Regions from separate parts of the Streptomyces sp. 1222.5 genome, predicted to be linked through region 1. Evidence: riboswitches for the same ligand, from Rfam matches in the RefSeq annotation. Region 1 holds a riboswitch; each other region holds the start of a gene.
What was found. Region 1 has a riboswitch for cyclic di-AMP ahead of BLW57_RS33145 (C40 family peptidase). Riboswitches for the same ligand answer to the same signal wherever they lie in the genome.

Region 1 (4,880 bases):
ACCGGCAGCGGCGCGCGCACCCTGGATCCGTACGGCAAGCTCTTCGAGGACCGGGTCGTCTTCCTCGGCACACCGGTCGACGACGCCGCCGCGAACGACGTGACGGCGCAGTTCATGTACCTCGAACACGCCGCCCCCGACCGGGACATCACGCTCTACATCAACTCCCCGGGCGGTTCCTTCGGGGCGATGACGGCGATCTACGACACGATGCGGTACGTCGGCTGCGACATCGCGACGTACTGCCTGGGGCAGGCCGTCTCCGTCGCCGCGGTGCTGCTCGCGGCCGGCACCCACGGCCAGCGGTTCACGCTGCCGAGCGCCCGCATGGTGCTCGAACAGCCCGCCCTGCCGGAGCCGGTGCGGGGGCAGCCCAGCGACCTCGCGATCCAGGCCGGGGAGTTGGCCCGGACCCGCGCCCTGACGGAGACGATCCTCGCGGCGCACACGGGGCGCACGGCGGAGCAGGTTCACCGGGACCTGGAGCGGGACCTGGTCCTGGACGCCTCCGGGGCCCTGGCCTACGGCCTGGTGGACGGCGTCGTGCCCAGCCGCCGCGAGATGCCCGGCGCACCGGACGCGAGGTGAGCGCCCGATGCCGCCTCAGGAACTGCCACCGCTGCCCGCGCTGACCCGCGCGGAGGGCGAGTTGATCGACCGTTACCTGGAGGCGGCCGACCTGCTGGGGCGGATCAACCCCGCGCGCGACGGCGACACCTATCCCGGTCTGCGGGCGGCGCAGGCCCTGGTGCGCAAGGCGGCGGAGCTGCGTGACGCGCTCGCGCTGATGCACGCGCGGGGCGAGACGGAGCTGCACGGGGACACGCTGGCACGGGCCCTGCGGGTGCTGGACGGCGAGCGCCGCACCGCGCGCGTCGTACTCCCGCCCGACGGCGTCGGCTGATCCGGACGCGCGTGGGGCCCGCGGGGGCCGGAGCGTCGACGCGTCGTTCGGGCCGGAGTTGAAACGGTCCGAACGACTGTCGGCCGACCGAGGTATATCCAGATGATTTTCTGACCCTCCCGGCTTGCGCGCGGGACCGGTCCGTGGTGTCCCGGCGAGTGCTCCGCCCCAGGTCGGGGGCTACGAACGGGACTTGACGATGTCTCGAACAGAGCAGTGTCCACCCGAACGGGTGAGTGGTGAGTAACGCCACAAATCCCCGATTCCATTGGGATTTTCGGACACCTGTGAGTGAAGATCCCTGTCTGACGACAAGACCCCGCCACGGCGGCGGGGCGATCCGGGCGGACGCCGAGTCCTGCCGCCGCGCGGATGACCGGTCGACAGGAGTGGATCGGCAGGAGTGGAGGACCCAAGCTAGACGGGTCGCCGGAACGGATGTTCGTCCGCTCGATGCGGACGACCGGATGTTCCGAGCAGCCCTTGGGGTGAAGCCGCGGCAACGCGGCCGGGCAACTTCGCCAGCCCGAATCCGACAGGTCATCCTTCACAGGCGGCTGACGAAGGGTTGCGCATGTCTGCGCTCAATCGTGTCCCGTCGCTGATGGCCCGGGCCGGCACGGCCTCGGCTCTGACACTCGCCGCCGTCGGCGGCTCCATCGCGGTGCCCGGCCTCGCCACCGACGCCTCGGCCGCGACCACCGCGGCCACCGCGACGAAGGCACTGAAGATCGCGGCCTCCAAGAAGGGTGCTCCGTACCAGTACGGGGCCACCGGGCCGCGGCGCTTCGACTGCTCGGGGCTGACGCTCTACTCGTTCAAGAAGGCGGGCAAGAAGCTGCCACGCACCGCCGCCCAGCAGTACAACAAGTCGCACCACATCTCGGCCAGGAGCCGCAAGGCGGGCGACCTGGTGTTCTTCCACTCCGGTTCCAGCGTCTACCACGTCGGCATCTACGCCGGTCACGGCAAGATCTGGCACGCGCCCAGGACCGGTGACGTGGTGCGGCTCCAGAAGATCTGGACGAAGAGCGTGTGGTACGGCCGGGTGAGCTGACCCGACGTCACGGCAGGAGCGGCTCCGGCGGCGGGGCCGCTCCGAGGACCGTCAGCGCCGCCTCGGCGCCCGCCTGGAGCCATGGCGCCCGGGGCCGGCACACTGAGGATCAGCGCGAACAGCGGCGTCCCGGACACCGGTGTCCAGCCCCGGCCGCGACCTCCGAGGAGGCCGCGGGCGGGGCGTCACGGCGTCCGGGCGCGCGTGCCGGGCTACGGTTCCTGCTGGCCTCCGGCCGCCACCGGCTCGACCGGCAGCGCCCACGGAAGTTCGATGAACACCGTCTTGCCCCCCTCACGGGTCGGGCGGACGCGGAGCTTGCCGCCGCACTCGGCGGTGAGACAGCGGATGATGACCATGCCGCGCCCGTTGTCCTGCTGGACGGCGGCGGGCAGTCTCTTGGGGAAGCGGGGATGACTGTCCGTGACGCCGATGCGCAGGTGTTCGTCACGGTCCAGCGCGATGTCGACCGTGAAGGTGGGTGACTGTCCGAAGGTGTGCTGTACGGCGTTGGTGGCGAGTTCGGAGACGATGAGCCGGACGGTGTCGGCCACGTCGGTGTCCGACGGCAGGCCCCACTCCGCGAGCGTCCCCACCACGTAGGCGCGGGCCGCGGAGACCGAGGCGGGATCGCTCGGCAGAGTGACGGATGCTTCCAGATGGTCTGCCATGGCGACGTCGTCCCTTTCCCGCGGGACCGCAGTCCGACATGGAGCGGATGGTTCGAGTACGGTCCCGGACTGGTGCTCGTCGCCAGACTGCCATCACCGGGCCGGTCACGGGGAGCGATCCACCAAGATATGCATATATCTGTCGCCCGAAGCGGTGAACTCTGCGACGCGCAGCCGTATCCGGGCGGTCCATAAGGAGTAAGGAGGAGCCCATGCAGAACGGTCCCGCGGTGCGCCGCCGCAAACTGGGCGCCGAACTGCGCACGCTGCGTACCGGTGCTGGGCTCACGAGCGGGGAGGCGGCGCAGCTGGTCGGCTGGCACCAGTCGAAGGTGAGCCGCATCGAGACCGGCGCGAGCGGTGTGAAACCGGCCGATCTGCGGTTACTCCTGGACGCCTACGGGGTGCGGGGCGGACATCTGCGCGAGTTGCTGCTGATGCTGGCGGGGTCGGAGGACGCCGGTGGTAGCAACCGGTGGTGGCACGCCTATCGCGGGGTGCTGCCGCCGACGTACCGGGATTTCATCAGTCTGGAGTCGCAGGCGAGCGTCATGCGCACCCTGGAGACGACGGTCGTGCCGGGGCTGCTGCAGACCGCCGAGTACGCCACCGCGGTGACCCGGGCGGCCGTGAACGACCTGGACGAGGAGCACCTGGACGCGCTGGTGGAAGTACGTCTGGCCAGGCAGGACGTGCTGCGTTCGCACCCGCCGCTGGAGCTCAGCGCGGTGCTCGACGAGGCGGTGCTGCGCCGCGAGGTCGGCGGTCCCGGGGTGATGACCCGGCAGCTGGAGCGGCTGGAGGAGGCCGCCCGGCTGCCCCAAGTACGGCTCCAGGTACTGCCGTTCGGCGCCGGAGCGCATGTCGGCCTCACCGGGCCTTTCGTTATCTTCTCATTTCCGAGCACTTCTGATCTGGATGTGGTTGTTGTCGACCAGTTGACGAGTAGCCTCTACCTCGAACGGAAAGAAGACCTGATGGCCTACTCGCAGGCCTTCAAGTCCCTTCAGAACCAAGCCCTTTCACCCGAGGACTCGTTGGACTACATCGCCGGGATAGGTGACGGCGCGTAAGGAGGCACCATGACCGCTCTGCCTCGGAACGTCCCTGCCAGTACCGACCTGCACGACGTGAGCTGGCTGCGCAGCAGCCACAGCACGGGAGCCAACAACTGCGTGGAGACGGCCCGGCCGGACACCGGCCCCTGGGCCGGGCTGCTCGCCGTGCGCGACTCGAAGGACCCTGCCGGACCCGCACTGCTCTTCTCCCCCGAGAGCTGGGCGGAGTTCGTGACCACGCTCCCGTGATCCACCGACACCCCGCCCGCCTCTGATCACATCCCCTGGCGGCGACGCCCGGCCGTGTCACGCCGACTCATGGTCGCGTCTCGCCGATCACCCGTACAGCGCGTTCGATCTCGGCCCCGGACAGGTCCGCCCGGGCGGTCAGCCTCAGCCGTGAGATGCCGTCGGGCACGGAGGGAGGACGGAAACAGCCCACGGCCAGACCCGCTGTACGGCAGTCGGCCGCCCAGCGCACCGCCTGCTCCGGGGACGGTGCCCGCACGGAGACCACCGCGGCGTCCGGACGTACCGCTTCCAGGCCCGCGGCGGTCAGCCGTGCGTGCAGTTCCGAAGCCACCTCCCGGGCCCGCGCCGCGCGCTCCGGTTCCCGGACGAGCAGCCGCAGCGCGGCCAGCGCGGCACCCACGGCCGCCGGCGCCAGACCGGTGTCGAAGATGAACGTCCGGGCCGCGTTGACCAGATGGCCGATCACCCGGGCCGGGCCGAGCACCACCCCGCCCTGGCTGCCCAGCGACTTGGACAGGGTGGCCGTCACGACCACGTCCTCGGCACCGGCCAGACCGGTCGCGTACGGCGCGCCCCGTCCGCCGTCGCCCAGCACGCCGAGACCGTGGGCGTCGTCCACCACCAGGCCCGCGCCGTGCTCCCGGCACGCCGCGGCCAGCCCGGCCAGCGGCGCCTGGTCCCCGTCGACCGAGAACACGGTGTCGGAGACGACGATCGCCGTCCCCTCGTGCGTGGCCAGGGCCTTGCGCACGGCCTCGGGATCGCCGTGCCCGACGACCTGCGTCGCCCCCCGGGCGAGCCGGCAGCCGTCGATGAGCGAGGCGTGGTTGCCCGCGTCGGAGACGATCAGCGAGCCGTGCGGGCCCAGCGCGGTGACCGCGGCCAGGTTGGCCGCGTAGCCGGAGGAGAAGACCAGGGCCGCCTCGAATCCGCAGTAG
Region 2 (4,880 bases), 2.3 Mb from region 1:
CACCAGGGCCTCCTTGGTCACGGCGCCGGCGTAGACCTTGCCGTCGTCGGTGATCAGGGCGTTGACCAGGCGGGTGGAGAACACCGTGCCCTTGCCGAACTTGCCGGAGACCTGCTCGCCGAGCGAGCCCAGGAAGCCGCCCAGGTCACCGCCCTGGGAGCCGGTGGGCTGGCCGCCGCCGGCGCCGGTGTCGAAGGTGGCGACGGACGTCCAGCCCTTGCCGATGACGGTGGCTCCGTCCAGGCCCTTGCCGAAGTCGTCGCCGCCCTTGTGGGCGTGCTCCCGCCCCTTGGGGCCGTCCTCGTCCTCGGTGACCTTCGCACCCTTGGGCGGGGTGAAGTCGAAGGTCGAGGCCGCCGGCTCGGCGAAGGAGACCTGGGTGAAGCCCGTGTCGAGAACGGCGGCCCCGCCGCTCCTCGGCGTCAGCGTGAACTTCAGCGGCGTACCCGTCTTCGCGTCCACCGCGATGCTGATGGCGCCGACCGTGCTGCCGGACTGCTTGGGCTTGATCAGCAGCTTGTAGGCGTCGCGGCCGGCGACCCGCATGGTGCCGTCGACGGTGACGGACGTGGTGTCGTCCACCGACTTCAGCGCCTCGCCGGCGAAGTCCTCGGGCGTGGCGGGCGGCTTCGCCCGGTGGTCCTCGCCGGAGTCGGCCGCGGTGGAGTGGTAGACCTCGTTGCTCTTGCTGTCGTAGCCCCAGACGTCCTTGCCGTCGTGGATGAGGCTGTACTCGGCGCCCCGCTCCAGCAGGGAGAGCTTCTGCCGGTCCGGGCCGTCGGCCGCCACGCGCAGGGTGTGGCTGCCGCTGACCAGCTCGGTGAGCTTGGACTGCGGGTCGGCGGAGGAGCCGTCGCCGGAGCCCGGGGCCGCCCCCGAGGCGAGGCTGTTCTCCAGGCCGCCGAGGTCCGGCAGGCCCAGATCGGTGTTGATCTTCACTGTGCCGGACAGCTGCTGCGTGTCCGACTTGGCGATCTTCTCGATGAGCTGCTGTGCGCTGATCCTGGGCAGGTCGGGGTCACCGGAGTCGGCGAGCGCCGGGACCAGCCCGATCGTGGCCGCCGCCACCCCCACCACCGCGACCGGTACGGCGTACCGGGCGGCCTTGCGGCGGCCGGAACGCGCGTCCTCGTCCCGCGCCGCGTCCGCTGCGTCGTCGGATTCGTACGGTGCCATGTGTGCGTTACCTCCGTCGTCGGCGGCGGCTGTCCTCACGCTGGTCCACCTGAGCCGCCATTCTCACCCGAATCGGTGAGGAGTGGTGATTTCCGTGGTGTCCATCTGACCAAATCGGCCGTGAGGAAGCGTCAGACCGCGGCAGCAACTCGGTGTACGCCTGCGGTATGACACGCGGGGGCGGCGTCTCCCCCTCCCCGTAGGGGTCGGCACCGCTCTCCCAGGGGAGAGACCGTGCGGGGGCGCCGTTCCGCGGGCGCCGTTCTGTGGCCGGCCGGACTAGCCGGCGCGGTGCACCACCGCATCGCACAGCTCGATCAGCGCCGCCTTGGCGTCGCACTCCCGCAGCGGCGCCAGCGCGGCCCGGGCCTCCTTCGCGTAGCGGATCGTGTCCTGGCGGGCCTGCTCCAGCGCGGGGTGGGCGCGCAGCGCCGCCAGCGCCTCGGCGTGCCGGGCGTCGTCGCTGAGATCGGAGTCCAGCAGCTCGCACAGCGCGATGTCCTCGGCCAGCCCGAGCCGGGCGGCCCGCTCGCGCAGCCGGAGCACGGGCAGCGTGGCGATGCCCTCGCGCAGGTCGGTGCCCGGGGTCTTGCCGGACTCGTGGGAGTCGGAGGCGATGTCCAGGACGTCGTCCGCGAGCTGGAAGGCGACCCCGAGCCGCTCGCCGTACTGGGTGAGCACGTCGACGACCGTCTCGTCGGCGCCGGACATCATCGCGCCGAACCGGCAGGAGACCGCGACCAGCGAGCCCGTCTTGCCGCCGAGTACGTCCAGGTAGTGATCGACCGGGTCGCGGCCGTCCGTGGGACCGGCGGTCTCCAGGATCTGGCCCGTGACCAGCCGCTCGAACGCGAGGGCCTGCACCCGGACCGCCTCGGGACCGAGGTCGGCGAGGATCTGGGAGGCCCGGGCGAACAGGAAGTCGCCGGTCAGGACCGCGACGGAGTTGCCCCAGCGGGTGTTGGCGCTGTCCACACCGCGGCGCACGGCCGCCTCGTCCATCACGTCGTCGTGGTACAGCGTGGCGAGGTGGGTCAGCTCCACGACCACTGCCGAGGGCACGATGCCCGGCGCGTAGGGGTCGCCGAACTGGGACGCGAGCATCACGAGCAGCGGACGGAACCGCTTCCCACCGGCCCGTACGAGGTGCTGCGCGGCCTCCGTGATGAACGGGACCTCGCTCTTGGTGGCCTCGAGCAAGCCTTCCTCGACAGCCGTCAATCCGGCCTGGACATCGGCTTCCAGAGCCTGGTCCCGCACGCTCAGCCCGAACGGCCCGACGACGGTCACGAGGGGTCTCCTGTCTGCTGGTGTCTGCTGGCGCTTACACGGTTTGTCGATAGGTCGCTGCCATCACTCAAGTCAGCGTATCCGGTCCTCTTTCGATCACCGATAGCGCCCACCGGTCCAGCCTGGGCGGTATCGGATCATGACCGGTATGGGTTTGATCGGTTGGTAAGAATGGACATTTATCGACTTAACAGGAATCCGCACACTTTGTCGCGAAACGCGGCGTGAGCGGAGTAATGCCGACGCCACCCGGTGGACACCTCGGGAGCACGCCGGGAGCGGCGACCCACTCGGGCACAACGGATACAACGGGCACATCGGGCGCGCAACAGCACCCGACACCCACCCGGACACCCCCTTCCCTCGTCGCCGCACTTCACCTCTTCGCGCGCCGCGGCCACCACCACAACGACCGGCGCCTCGTCGCGGGTTCCGCCGCAATGCCACCTCGGCCGCAAATCACCTGAATCCCTCATGTCTGATTTGCATTATTTTGCTATTTCGTGAGTTGGCTCACTCGGGCGGGAGAACCACCCCCACTCACCGGCATCCCCTTCTCCCCTTGCCCTACTGGCGAGTTGAGAGTTGGCAACCGCAAAGGATCAAGCGCCTCAAAAGCCACAGACCAAGGTCAAATAGGGTGTTGTGTGAATCCAGTACTTGTTCCCGACATGTGCTCTCGCATACGTTCCGGGCCGTCGGGCGGACGCCTAATCCTGCCGCCGCCCGCGTAACCCATCGACGAACTCATTTCGTACGGCAGGAGCGGGGGACCCAGGTAAGCCATCGCCGTACCGGTCGGCACACGTCGCACCGGAACGGCTAGGGGTGAAGCCGCGCCTCCCCAGGGCACGGCCGGGCACCTCCCCGCCCGAACCCGACAGCTCACCTCGCAGGCGACGGAGAGGAACTTCCCCATGCCTGCTGCCGCTCAGCCCCGCCGCACCCGGAACAACCGCCTCGTCCGCACCATCGCCGCCCTCGGCACCGGCGCCGCTGTCCTCGCCCTGCCGCTCGTCGGCGCCGCGAGCGCCTCCGCGGCCCCCACCACCGCCCCGACGGCCTCCACCACCCCCGCCGGGTACCCGAACAACCTCGACGGCTGGATCCGCGAATCCCTCGCGATCATGGCCGAGAAGAAGATCCCGGGCACGTACCACGGCATCTACCGCAACATCATGCGGGAGTCCTCCGGCAACCCCAACGCCATCAACCTCTGGGACTCGAACGCCGTCAAGGGCACCCCGTCCAAGGGTCTGCTCCAGGTCATCGACCCGACCTTCGCCGCCTACCACGTGGTCGGCACCTCCTTCGACCCCTACGACCCGGTCGCGAACATCACCGCCGCCTGCAACTACGCGGCCGCGCGGTACGGCTCGATCGACAACGTCTTCGGCGCGTACTGACGGACGGGTCCGGCCCGTACCGGCGGACGCACCGAGCACGTTCCGGCGGACGTGCCCGGCGCGCACCGGCGGCGGACCGGAACCCGCCCGGCATCCCGCACCCGACGCCCGGCGGACCGGAGCGCACCGGCACCTGACGGACCGGCGCGCACCGGCCTCCGGACGAACGGAGCAGTGCCGAAGAGCCGGTCACCCGGCCGGGAAGAGTCCTTCGAGGACGACGGCCACGCCGTCGTCCTCGTTCGACTCGGTGACCTCGTCGGCCACCGCCTTGAGTTCGGGGTGCGCGTTGGCCATGGCCACGCCCCGCGCGGCCCAGTCGAACATCGGGATGTCATTGGGCATGTCCCCGAAGGCCAGCGCGCGTTCCGGGCCCACTCCGAGCCGCTCGGCGGCCAGCGCGAGCCCGGTCGCCTTGGTCACCCCGCGCGGCTGGAGCTCCACGGTGCCCGGCCCGGACATGGTGACGGTCGCCAGCGAACCCACCGCCGCACGCGCGACCGCCGCCAACTCGTCGTCGCACAGGGTGGCGTGGCGCAGCAGGACCTTGCTGATGGGCTCGCACCACAGGTCGTCGCGCCGGCCCACCCGGAGCGCGGGAAGCGTGGGGTGCGGCATCAGATAGCCGGGCTCGATGAGGGTGAGCCCGTCCACCCCGTCCTGGTCTACGGCCGCGAACACCTGGCCCACCTCCGCCTCGATCTTGCCGAGCGCGGTCTCCGCCAGCTCCCGGTCCAGCCGGACCGACCACAGCAGGCGGTCCGCCGCGGCGTCGTAGACCTGAGCACCCTGTCCGCACACCGCGAGCCCCGTGCAGCCGAGGTTCGCCAGCAGCGGCCGTACCCGCGGAGCCGGCCGGCCCGTCACCACCAGATGCCGGGCGCCCGCCCCCGCCACCCGCGCGAGCGCGGCGAGCGACCGGTCGGAGACGGTGTCGTCGCCACGCAGCAACGTCCCGTCCAGGTCGGTGGCGATCAGTGCATATGCCGGGGTGGGTGCCATGATCAG
Region 3 (4,880 bases), 2.6 Mb from region 1:
CGGTCCAGCGGGGCCGGCCGGTCGGGGCGGTGTCAGGCCGACGCCTCCGTCAGTTTCTTCAGGTCGTCGTCCGTCAGGGTCAGGTCGGCGACGCCCAGGAGGGCCGGGAGCTGGTCGACCGTGCGGGCCGAGGCGATGGGGGCCGTGACCGTCGGCTGGGCGGCGAGCCAGGCCAGGGCGACCGTGGCGACCGGGGCCCCGTGGGCGGCGGCGATCTCGTCCAGGGCCGCCAGGACCCGCCCGCCGCGCTCGGACCGGGCGTACTTCGCGCCCGTGCCGGCGCGGGGGCTGTCGACGGTCGTACCCGGGCGGTACTTGCCGGTGAGGAAGCCCGCCGCGAGGGAGTAGTAGGGCACCGCGGCCAGGCCCTCGCGGGCGGCCAGGTCCTGCAACGGGCCCTCGTAGGTGTCGCGGGAGACCAGGTTGTAGTGCGGCTGGAGGGCGACGTAGCGGGCCAGGCCCTCTCGGTCGGAGAAGTCCAGGGAGGCCCGCAGCCGCTCGGGGCTGATGTTGGACGCGGCGATGTGCCGGACCTTGCCCGCCCTCACCAGCTCGTCCAGCGCGCCGATGATCTCCTCGACCGGCACCTCGGGCTTGTCGAAGTGCGTGTAGTAGAGGTCGATGCGGTCGGTGCCGAGGCGGCGCAGGGAGGCGTCGGCGGCGGCCTTGATGGTGGCCGCGGACAGGCCCTGGTACTCGGGGTGCTGGCTGACCTTGGTGGCGATGACGACGTCGTCGCGGTTGCCGCGGGCCTTGACCCACTTGCCGATGATCGTCTCGGACTCGCCGCCGGCGTTGCCCTCCACCCAGGCGCTGTAGCTGTCGGCGGTGTCGACGAAGTTGCCGCCCGCGGCGGCGTAGGCGTCGAGCACGGCGAAGGAGGTCTGCTCGTCGGCGGTCCAGCCGAAGACGTTGCCGCCGAGGGAGAGGGGGAAGACCTCGAGGTCGGAGGAACCGAGTGTGCGCAGAGAAGTCATGCTTCAATCCAACGCCGACGGCGAATGATCTCTTCCGCCGCCGGCGCCGAGTTCCCGCGAACGGGTGTCAGGGGGTGAGGCCCTTGCCCCGCAGCCAGGCCATGGGGTCGATCCCCGTGGCGTCGCCGCCCGGGTGGACCTCCAGGTGGAGGTGCGGGCCGGTGACGTTGCCGGTCGCGCCGACCCGGCCGATGAGCTCGCCGGTGGAGACCTTCTGGCCGACGGAGACGCTGATCGAGGACTGGTGGCAGAACCACAGCTCGGTGCCGTCGTCCAGGGTGAGGACCGTGCGGTAGCCGTAGGAGCCGGCCCAGCCCGCCTGCGTGATCGTGCCGCTGTGGATGGCCTTGATGAGGGTGCCCGTGGGGGCCGCGAAGTCGAGGCCGGTGTGGTAGCCGGAGGACCACATCGAGCCGGCCTGGCCGAACGTCGAGGTGATCGTGTACGAGGACGTCGGCAGCGTGTACTGCTTGGCCAGCTCGGCCAGCCGCTTCTCCTCCGCCGCCTTCTTGGCCTCGGCCTCCGCCTTGGCGGCCGCGGCCTCCGCCTTCTTCTTCGCGGCGGCGGCCTTCGCGGCGGCTTCCTTCTCCGCCTTCGCGGCCGCGTCGGCGGTCAGCTTCTCGGCGGTGGCGAGCCTGGCGGCGGTGGCCTTGCTCTCGGCCTGGCCCTTCTGCTGCTCGGCCTGGGCCATGATCCGGCTGCGCAGGGCCTCGCCCGCATCGGTGTCCTGCTCGCTGCCGGCGGAGGTCACACCGACGTCGCTGAGTCCGGTGGCCTCGGAGGTCTTGGCGGAACCGTCGTCGAAGAGGGAACCGACGCTCGGCAGGTCCGGCAGGGAGATGGAGACCGGCGGCTTGCCGGTGTTGGCGCTGGCCATCCCGCCCGCGCCGACCGCCGCGATCACGCCGACGCCGAGGACGGTGGAGCTGCGGGCGAACCCGCCGCGCTGCTTGGCCACGCGGTGCCGCCCGCGAACCGGGGTGAGGGACTCCTCGGTGGGGTTCCACTCCTCCCAGGGGCCCTCCTCGGCACGGTAGGAGGCGTAACCGAAGGTCTCGCTCTCACGCTGAGCCGGTATGAACGGGGCTTCTGGGGCAGGCCGGTTGGACGCCACGCGGGCGCACTCCTTTCCTTCCTCCGCCTACCGGGTTAGCTGACGGGTTCGGAGCAGGAAGGTCTCCTACGCGCGTATACCTGGCGTGGACTCGAGGAGTTCACATCAGTAGCCGCGTGATTCACCCCAGGGTGGTGGTTCCCCGGTTCCCTTACGGGATTCGGCGCGTGCGCACGGAGCCGTCGCGGGTGACGGCTGGGACGACCGCGCTGCGTTATCGAACGTTAATAGACCCGCGGGGCACTTTCCAAGCCGTTCGGCTTGATCATTAACGTTTTCCGCCTCGGACTTAACCGCTGCCATCCCTGCAAACCGGGCGAGTTGGCCGCGATTCAGGAGTCACAGAAGTTTTGATGGTGACTCAGATGTCATGCGCTCGGCACTCACCCGGTCACTGTCGGTGAAGAGTCGCAAGGTCCGCCCGGTGAGCCTGCGTTCGTCGGTGCGCAGCGGCAGCGGCTCCGGGTGCCCGCGATCGACGATGAGTACGACGTCTTCGCCGTGCGGGAGTTCAGCGGATTGCCTCCGGCGGCACGGCGGGGACGGCGGCGAGCGCCGCGAGACCGGTCAGGACGGTGGTACGCAGGAGGGCGGGCGGTGTGGCCCGGACGGGTGGCGTGGTGTGACGCGTGTCACTGGGCGAGGCCCGAGGTGGGTCGGCCGGGGCCGGGAAACACTCAGGGCCGGGATCCATGAACTGGATCCCGGCCCTGAGCCTTCAGTAGCGGGGACAGGATTTGAACCTGCGACCTCTGGGTTATGAGCCCAGCGAGCTACCGAGCTGCTCCACCCCGCGTCGTTGTGTCTTCAGCATACGTCATGCACGGGACCAGGAGCCAATCGGTTTCCCGGGGCCCCTTTCCGGCGCGCCGCGGGGCAGGGCCGGTCAGGCCGTCAGGTGGGAGTTCGGGGCCTTGGCGAGCGCCTCGAACTCCGGGAGCACGACGACCTCGGCTCCGCCGTCGCGCAGGACGCCCGTGCCGTCGGCCGCGGCCACGAAGGTGTCCGGCTCCCGCCAAGCGGTGACCACCCGGCGCGCACCGGACCGCAGGATCAGTTCGGCACAGGGGGCGGGCCGGGAGGCGCGGCGGGCGCAGGGTTCCAGGCTGCTGTAGACGGTGGCGCCGGACAGCCCCGGGTCGGCCGGGTCGAGCTTGGCCAGGGCGGCCTCCTCCGCGTGGACCACGGGGTCGCCGCCCTCCCGGGAGTGGCCGCGGGCGAGCTCGGTGCCGTCGGCGCCGACCACGACCGCGCCGACGCTGAACGCCGTCTCCGAGGGCGGGCACTGGGCGGCGAGCTCACAGGCGGTGCGCAGCCAGCGGCGGTCGGCGGCGGTGGGGAGCGGGCCGGTGCCGGGGGCGGTGGGCTCGTACCGCATGAGGACGACGTCCTCGATCCGGCGGGTCTCGACCAGGCGCAGCCGTCCGCCCTGGTACTCCCCGGGGCCGAACAGCCGCGGGGCCGCCGGGTCGCCGACCAGGAGCGGGGCGAGGACCAGTTGGAGTTCGTCGGCGAGGCCCTGCGTCAGCAGCTGGGTGTGCACCCGGCCGCCGCCCTCGACCATGAGGCGTTCGACCCCGCGCACGTCGTGCAGGTGCTCCAGCAGGGCCCGCCAGTCGAGGTCGGCGCCGAGCGCGACGACGTCCGCGGTGTCCCCGAGGAGGCGGGAGGCCACCTCCGCGCCCTTGTCGGTCGTGCAGACCAGCTTCTCGCCGCCGGTGTGCCAGAAGTGGGCGTCGGGGTCGAGTTCGCCGGTGGCGGTGACGGTCACCTTCAGGGGGTACGCGGGCCGGCCGGACGCCACCCGGGCGGCGCGCCGGTCGGCGGAGTTGACCAGCAGCCGCGGGTTGTCGGCGCGGATGGTGCCGGCGCCGATCAAGATGGCGTCGACGGAGGCCCGCACCGCGTCGACCCGGTCGAAGTCGGCCGGGCTGGAGAGCAGCAGCCGCTCGGGGCCGGTGTCGTCCAGGTAGCCGTCGAGGGAGACGGCGGCGGACAGCAGCACGTACGGCAGGGGCATCGGCGCACTCCCTCACGGTGACCCGGCGCACCTCACCGGATCTTGGTTCAACTTTGAAACAAACTTACACTGGCAGCATGACGACCCGCTGGCTCACCCCCGAGGAGCAGCGCGCCTGGCGCGCCTACATGGCCGCCTCCCGCCTCCTGGAGGACGCGATCGACCGTCAGCTCCAGCAGGAGGGCGGCATGCCCCACCTGTTCTACTCGGTGCTGGCCAACCTCTCCGAGGCGCCCGAGCGGCGGCTGCGCATGACCGACCTCGCCGAGACGCTGAAGATCACCCGCAGCAGGCTGACGTACGTGGTGACCCGGCTGGAGCGGGACGGACTGGTGCGCCGGGAGGACTGCCGCTGGGACAAGCGCAGCAGTCTCGCGGTGCTGACCGACGCGGGGACGGCCGTGCTGGAGCGTACGGCACCCGGGCACGTCGACACGGTGCGCGCAACCCTCTTCGACCGACTGACGCCGGAGCAGGTGGGGCAGCTGGAGGAGATCTGCACCGGGATCGCGCGCGGGCTCCAGGGGGCGGACGACGAGCGGCCGACCACCGAGGACGTGCCGTGGCGGCGGCGGTCCTCGCCCTGCTCGGGGCCCCAGCCGGAGCCGCCGGCGGGCCGCTCCCCCGAACGTCGTTGATTTAACTTTGAAGCATGCGGTAGGGTCCCGGCCGAACGTCTGCTTCAAATCTGAAGCAGATGGGAGGACACCGGAGGCCCCCATGCCCGACACCCCCGCCGCCACCCCGCGCGCCCGCGTCCGGGTGCCGC
Region 4 (4,880 bases), 3.7 Mb from region 1:
GTCGTCAAGGCCGGCCAGTCGATCGCCTACTCCGGCAACTCGGGCAACTCCACCGGCCCGCACCTGCACTTCGAGGTACGGCCGGCGGGCGGGGCGGCCATAGACCCGCTGCCGTGGCTGCGCAGCCACGGGCTGGACCCGACCTGAGCCGGCTTGTTTCCTCGTGCCGAGTGAGCCCCGCCCGTGCAGGCGGGGCTCATCGCGTTCTACAGCTTCTCCACCGGCGCGTACCGCAGCAGCAGCCGCTTCGGCTTGGTGTCGCCGAAGTCGATCGTCGCCTCCGCGTTCCCACCCGTGCCCGTGACCGCGACGACCGTGCCGAGACCGAACTGATCGTGGGTGACACGGTCTCCGACGGCCAGCGCGACCACCGGCTTCTCCGCGGTGCGCCGCGTGGCGAACCCGGACGCGCCGGACGCCGAGGAGCGTGAGCGGGACGAGGACAGGGAGGCCGCGATCCCGGAGGCCGGCCCGGAGGACACCGGCGCGGCGGCCCCCGTCCGCTTCCAGTCCACGTGGGTCGGCGGGATCTCCTCCAGGAAGCGGGAGGGCGGGTTGTACGACGGCTGGCCCCAGGCGCTGCGCATCGCCGAACGCGTGAGGTACAGCCGCTCCCGCGCGCGGGTGATGCCGACGTACGCCAGGCGCCGCTCCTCCTCCAGCTCCTTGTTCTGGCCGAGGGCGCGCATGTGCGGGAAGACGCCGTCCTCCATGCCGGTCAGGAACACGACCGGGAACTCCAGGCCCTTGGCGGTGTGCAGGGTCATCAGCGTGATGACGCCGTCGCCGTCCTCCTCGTCGGGGATCTGGTCCGAGTCGGCGACCAGGGCGACCTGCTCCAGGAAGTCGGCGAGCGTGCCGGTCTCTCCCTCGGCGCGCTCCTGCTCGAACTCCAGGGCCACGGCGGCGAGTTCCTGGAGGTTCTCGATGCGCGTCTCGTCCTGAGGATCGGTGGAGGCCTGCAACTCGGCAAGATAGCCGGTGCGTTCGAGTATGGCCTCCAGCACCGTCGCCGGTCCCGCCCCGGACTCCACGATCGTCCGCAGGTCCTCCATCAGCGTATTGAACCGCTTGACCGCGTTGGTGGAGCGCGCGGCCATGCCGTACGCCTCGTCGACGCGCTTGAGCGCCTGGGGGAAGCTGATCTTCTCGCGCTGGGCGAGGGCGTCGATCATCGCCTCGGCGCGGTCGCCGATGCCCCGCTTGGGCACGTTGAGGATGCGGCGCAGCGGCACCGTGTCCTCGGGGTTGGCGAGGACACGCAGGTAGGCGAGGACGTCCCGGACCTCCTTGCGCTCGTAGAAGCGGACACCGCCGACGACCTTGTAGGGCAGGCCGACGCGGATGAAGACCTCTTCGAAGACACGGGACTGGGCGTTGGTGCGGTAGAAGACGGCGACGTCGCCCGCCTTCGCCTCGCCCGCGTCGACCAGGCGGTCTATCTCGTCGGCGACGAACTGCGCCTCGTCGTGCTCGGTGTCGGCGACGTAACCGGTGATCCGCGCGCCCTGGCCGGCGTTGGTCCACAGGTTCTTCGGGCGGCGGGACTCGTTGCGCTCGATGACCGCGTTGGCGGCGGACAGGATGGTCTGCGTGGAGCGGTAGTTCTGCTCCAGCAGGATCGTCGTCGCGTCGGGGTAGTCCTCCTCGAACTGGAGGATGTTGCGGATCGTCGCACCGCGGAAGGCGTAGATGGACTGGTCCGCGTCACCCACGACGCACAGCTCGGCCGGCGGCAGGTCGGACTCGCTCGGCGGTACGTCCACCGGGTGCGCGGCGGTGCCGACGAGCTCGCGGACCAGGGCGTACTGGGCGTGGTTGGTGTCCTGGTACTCGTCGACCATGACGTGCCGGAAGCGACGGCGGTAGTGCTCGGCGACGTCCGGGAAGGCACGCAGCAGGTTGACCGTCGTCATGATCAGGTCATCGAAGTCGAGGGCGTTCGCCTCGCGCAGCCGCGACTGGTACAGGGCGTAGGCCTGCGCGAGGGTCTTCTCGAAGCCGTCGGTGGCCTGGGCGGCGAAGTCCTCCTCGTCGATCAGCTCGTTCTTCAGGTTGCTGATCTTGGCGCTGAATGACTTGGGCGGGAAGCGCTTGGGGTCGAGGTCCAGGTCACGGCAGACCAGGGCCATCAGGCGCTTGCTGTCGGCGGCGTCGTAGATCGAGAACGACGAGGTGAAGCCGAGCTTCTTGGACTCCCGGCGCAGGATGCGCACGCAGGCGCTGTGGAAGGTCATGACCCACATCGCGTGGGCGCGCGGGCCGACGAGCTGCTCGACGCGCTCCTTCATCTCGCCCGCGGCCTTGTTGGTGAAGGTGATCGCGAGGATCTGGCCGGGGTGCACATGCCGCTCGGCGAGCAGGTGCGCGATGCGGTGGGTGAGCACGCGGGTCTTGCCGGAGCCCGCACCGGCGACGATGAGCAGAGGGGAGCCGGCGTGCGTCACGGCCGCGCGCTGGTTCTCGTTCAGCCCCTCCAGGAGGGCCGCCGGGTCCAGCGCGGGGCGCGGGGCGCCGTCGCGGTAGTGGGCGTCCCGGTCCGGCGGCACGTCGAACTTCCCGCCGAACAGATCGTCCGGAATCGGCTCCGGGGCGTGATCGTGCTCGGGCGGCGGCGGGGGTTCCTCGTCGTGCCCGCGAGGGGGCCGGAGGTCCGCCAGGAAGCTGTCGTCAAAGAGGCTGCTCATCGCTCTACGAGTCTAGGGCGCCCCACCGACAACCGGTCCCGGTCCCCGGAACATGGCCCGCGGACGGCCGTTCCCGAGCACTTCCACGGCGGCATCGATCTTCCCGGCGGACCCCCTCCACACTCCTCACGCTGCGGAATCGCCTGGTCACCCCTGTATAAACCTGACCTCAGGTCACAGAAATGTATCGGACAAACCGCTCACCAACCTTCACAGGAGACACACGAGTTGGCTAGGTTGCCGTCAGGCCGCACGACCCCACTCCGGCGAACGTCGCCGGGCCGTGCGGCCTCCGCCGAGTCCGGCGCGCCTCGCACGGCGCCCAGAGCCGGGGACCCACCGATCCCGGGGTGAATCGGCCGACTCCCACCCGGGACGACGCCGTAGGGCAACCCTTCCGAACCACCCGCCCGAACCCGACAGCTAACCCGGTAGGCGGCCGTTTGGAAGGAGTCGCCAGCCTTGGCGTCGCACCGCAAGCCGCGCCCCGGCGGCACCCGTGGACCGGGCCTGCGCGGCCCCGCTCTCGCCACCGCCGCCTTCACCTCCGTGGCCCTCCTGTCGCAGACGGCCGAGGCCGCCGCCGACGACGGCAGGCCGAGCATGGAGGAGATCGAGAAGAAGATCGACGAGCTCTACCGCCGGGCCGACTCGTCTCCGGAGGACGAACCGGCGGCCAGGCAGCGAGCCCGCGAGGAGGAGCCGCGCCAGGAGAGCGCCCGCCGCGGGACCCGGCGCGCCAAGGCGCCGGAGGGGCGGGTGGCGTCCGCCGCCGGCCCGGACACGGCCGCCTTTCTCCTCGAGGAGTTCCCGCAGGACCACTTCGCCCAGAACAGGGTGATGAACCGGCTGGCCTCGCGCGTGCGGGACACGGCCGAACGCGGCAGGACCGGCAGGAGCCCGCGGACGCCGGACGCCGACGCCGCGCCCTACGACGTGAAGGCCGCGAAGGCCGCCGTCCAGCGCAAGCTCGCCACCGCGCGGGACCTGCTCTCGCGGCTCCCCGCCCAGGAGCACGCGCGCCCCGCCGAGCCCGACCCCACGCCCTGGGGTGACGCGCTGCCCGTAGTGCCCGCGCAGGCGGCCTGGGAGGACGGGCTGCCCGCCGCATCCGCCCCGGCAACCTGGGAGGACGGGCTGCCCGCCGTACCCGCCCCGGCCGCCTGGGAGGGCACCGGCCCGCAGACGTACGCGGCCGCAACGTCCTCCGCCGCACCCGCGCCTTCCGCAGCCACGGTCTCGCAGCAGGCCACCAAGGCCGGGAAGGCGATCGCCTTCGCGCGCGCCCAGCTCGGCAGGCCCTACGTGAGCGGTGCCAGCGGCCCCGGTTCCTACGACTGCTCCGGCCTCACCCAGGCAGCGTGGCGGGCCGCCGGTGTCATCCTTCCGCGCGCCGCCCGCGACCAGGCCGTCGCGGGCACTCCGGTGGCCCTCGCCGACGCTCGCCCCGGTGACCTGGTCTTCTTCCACGAGGACAGCAGCCATGTGGGTCTGTACACGGGCGACGGAACGATGATCCACGCCCCGGAACCGGGCGCCTACATCCGCGAGGAGCCCGTCCACCGAGGCGGCGAGGCGCTCGTCCAGGGCGTCGTCCGGCCGGCCTGACCCCTTCCGCCCGCGCATCCACGCGCGCGTGCCGGTGTTTTTGCCCGCTACGCGCGCGTGGCCTGCCCGGTCGGCCCGTCGCGGCTGCCTAGCATCGGCGCATGCCCGGCATCTCGGAAGTGCGTGCGTGGTGGGCGGAGTGGCCTCCCGCCGCCGGCGCCGCGGTCATGGCGACCGGCATCGTGTCGATGGGCCTGCACCTGTCCGGCGACGAGACGCTGTCCCGGGTGGTGCTGGTCCTGGCCGCGATCGCCTGGGTGGCGCTGGCGGCCGACTTCGTCATGCGGCTGGGCACCGACCGGCCGCGGTGGCTGGCCGCCGCGGCGACTCCGGGCGCGCTGACCGCGGTCGCCGCGACGACCGTACTGGGCACCCGGCTCTCGGTGCTGGGCTGGGAGACCCTGGCCGCGGCACTGCTCGCGCTCTCGGCGCTGCTCTGGCCGGGGCTGCTCGTCTTCGTGATGCGGCACTGGGCCCGGCGCATGCCGGGTTCGGTCTTCCTGGGCTGTGTGGCCACACAGGGCCTCGCCGTGCTGGGCGCCACGCTGGCCGCGGCCGTCGAGACGGCGTGGCTGGCGCACACCG

Region 2: another riboswitch for cyclic di-AMP. It lies ahead of BLW57_RS22565 (transglycosylase SLT domain-containing protein); the one in region 1 lies ahead of BLW57_RS33145 (C40 family peptidase).
Region 3: another riboswitch for cyclic di-AMP. It lies ahead of BLW57_RS21065 (M23 family metallopeptidase); the one in region 1 lies ahead of BLW57_RS33145 (C40 family peptidase).
Region 4: another riboswitch for cyclic di-AMP. It lies ahead of BLW57_RS16260 (C40 family peptidase); the one in region 1 lies ahead of BLW57_RS33145 (C40 family peptidase).

Annotation. Positions count from the first base shown of each region.
Region 1 covers NZ_FNSZ01000001.1:7,309,209-7,314,088, reverse strand. Annotated here, with positions in the region: gene BLW57_RS33155 (ATP-dependent Clp protease proteolytic subunit) at 1-588, shown strand, start outside; gene BLW57_RS33150 (hypothetical protein) at 596-904, shown strand; cyclic di-AMP (ydaO/yuaA leader) riboswitch at 1,244-1,475, shown strand; gene BLW57_RS33145 (C40 family peptidase) at 1,479-1,961, shown strand; gene BLW57_RS33140 (ATP-binding protein) at 2,174-2,632, opposite strand; gene BLW57_RS33135 (helix-turn-helix domain-containing protein) at 2,845-3,705, shown strand; gene BLW57_RS33130 (DUF397 domain-containing protein) at 3,715-3,939, shown strand; gene BLW57_RS33125 (8-amino-7-oxononanoate synthase) at 4,007-4,880, opposite strand, start outside.
Region 2 covers NZ_FNSZ01000001.1:5,005,426-5,010,305, reverse strand. Annotated here, with positions in the region: gene BLW57_RS22575 (LolA family protein) at 1-1,176, opposite strand, end outside; gene BLW57_RS22570 (polyprenyl synthetase family protein) at 1,456-2,466, opposite strand; cyclic di-AMP (ydaO/yuaA leader) riboswitch at 3,196-3,378, shown strand; gene BLW57_RS22565 (transglycosylase SLT domain-containing protein) at 3,384-3,872, shown strand; gene BLW57_RS22560 (HAD family hydrolase) at 4,062-4,874, opposite strand.
Region 3 covers NZ_FNSZ01000001.1:4,680,548-4,685,427, reverse strand. Annotated here, with positions in the region: gene BLW57_RS21070 (aldo/keto reductase) at 33-977, opposite strand; gene BLW57_RS21065 (M23 family metallopeptidase) at 1,045-2,091, opposite strand; cyclic di-AMP (ydaO/yuaA leader) riboswitch at 2,099-2,267, opposite strand; tRNA gene BLW57_RS21060 (tRNA-Met) at 2,814-2,887, opposite strand; gene BLW57_RS21055 (dihydrofolate reductase family protein) at 2,978-4,111, opposite strand; gene BLW57_RS21050 (MarR family winged helix-turn-helix transcriptional regulator) at 4,189-4,749, shown strand; gene ribA (GTP cyclohydrolase II) at 4,832-4,880, shown strand, end outside.
Region 4 covers NZ_FNSZ01000001.1:3,639,751-3,644,630, forward strand. Annotated here, with positions in the region: gene BLW57_RS16250 (M23 family metallopeptidase) at 1-147, shown strand, start outside; gene pcrA (DNA helicase PcrA) at 207-2,687, opposite strand; cyclic di-AMP (ydaO/yuaA leader) riboswitch at 2,997-3,141, shown strand; gene BLW57_RS16260 (C40 family peptidase) at 3,150-4,295, shown strand; gene BLW57_RS16265 (tellurite resistance/C4-dicarboxylate transporter family protein) at 4,397-4,880, shown strand, end outside.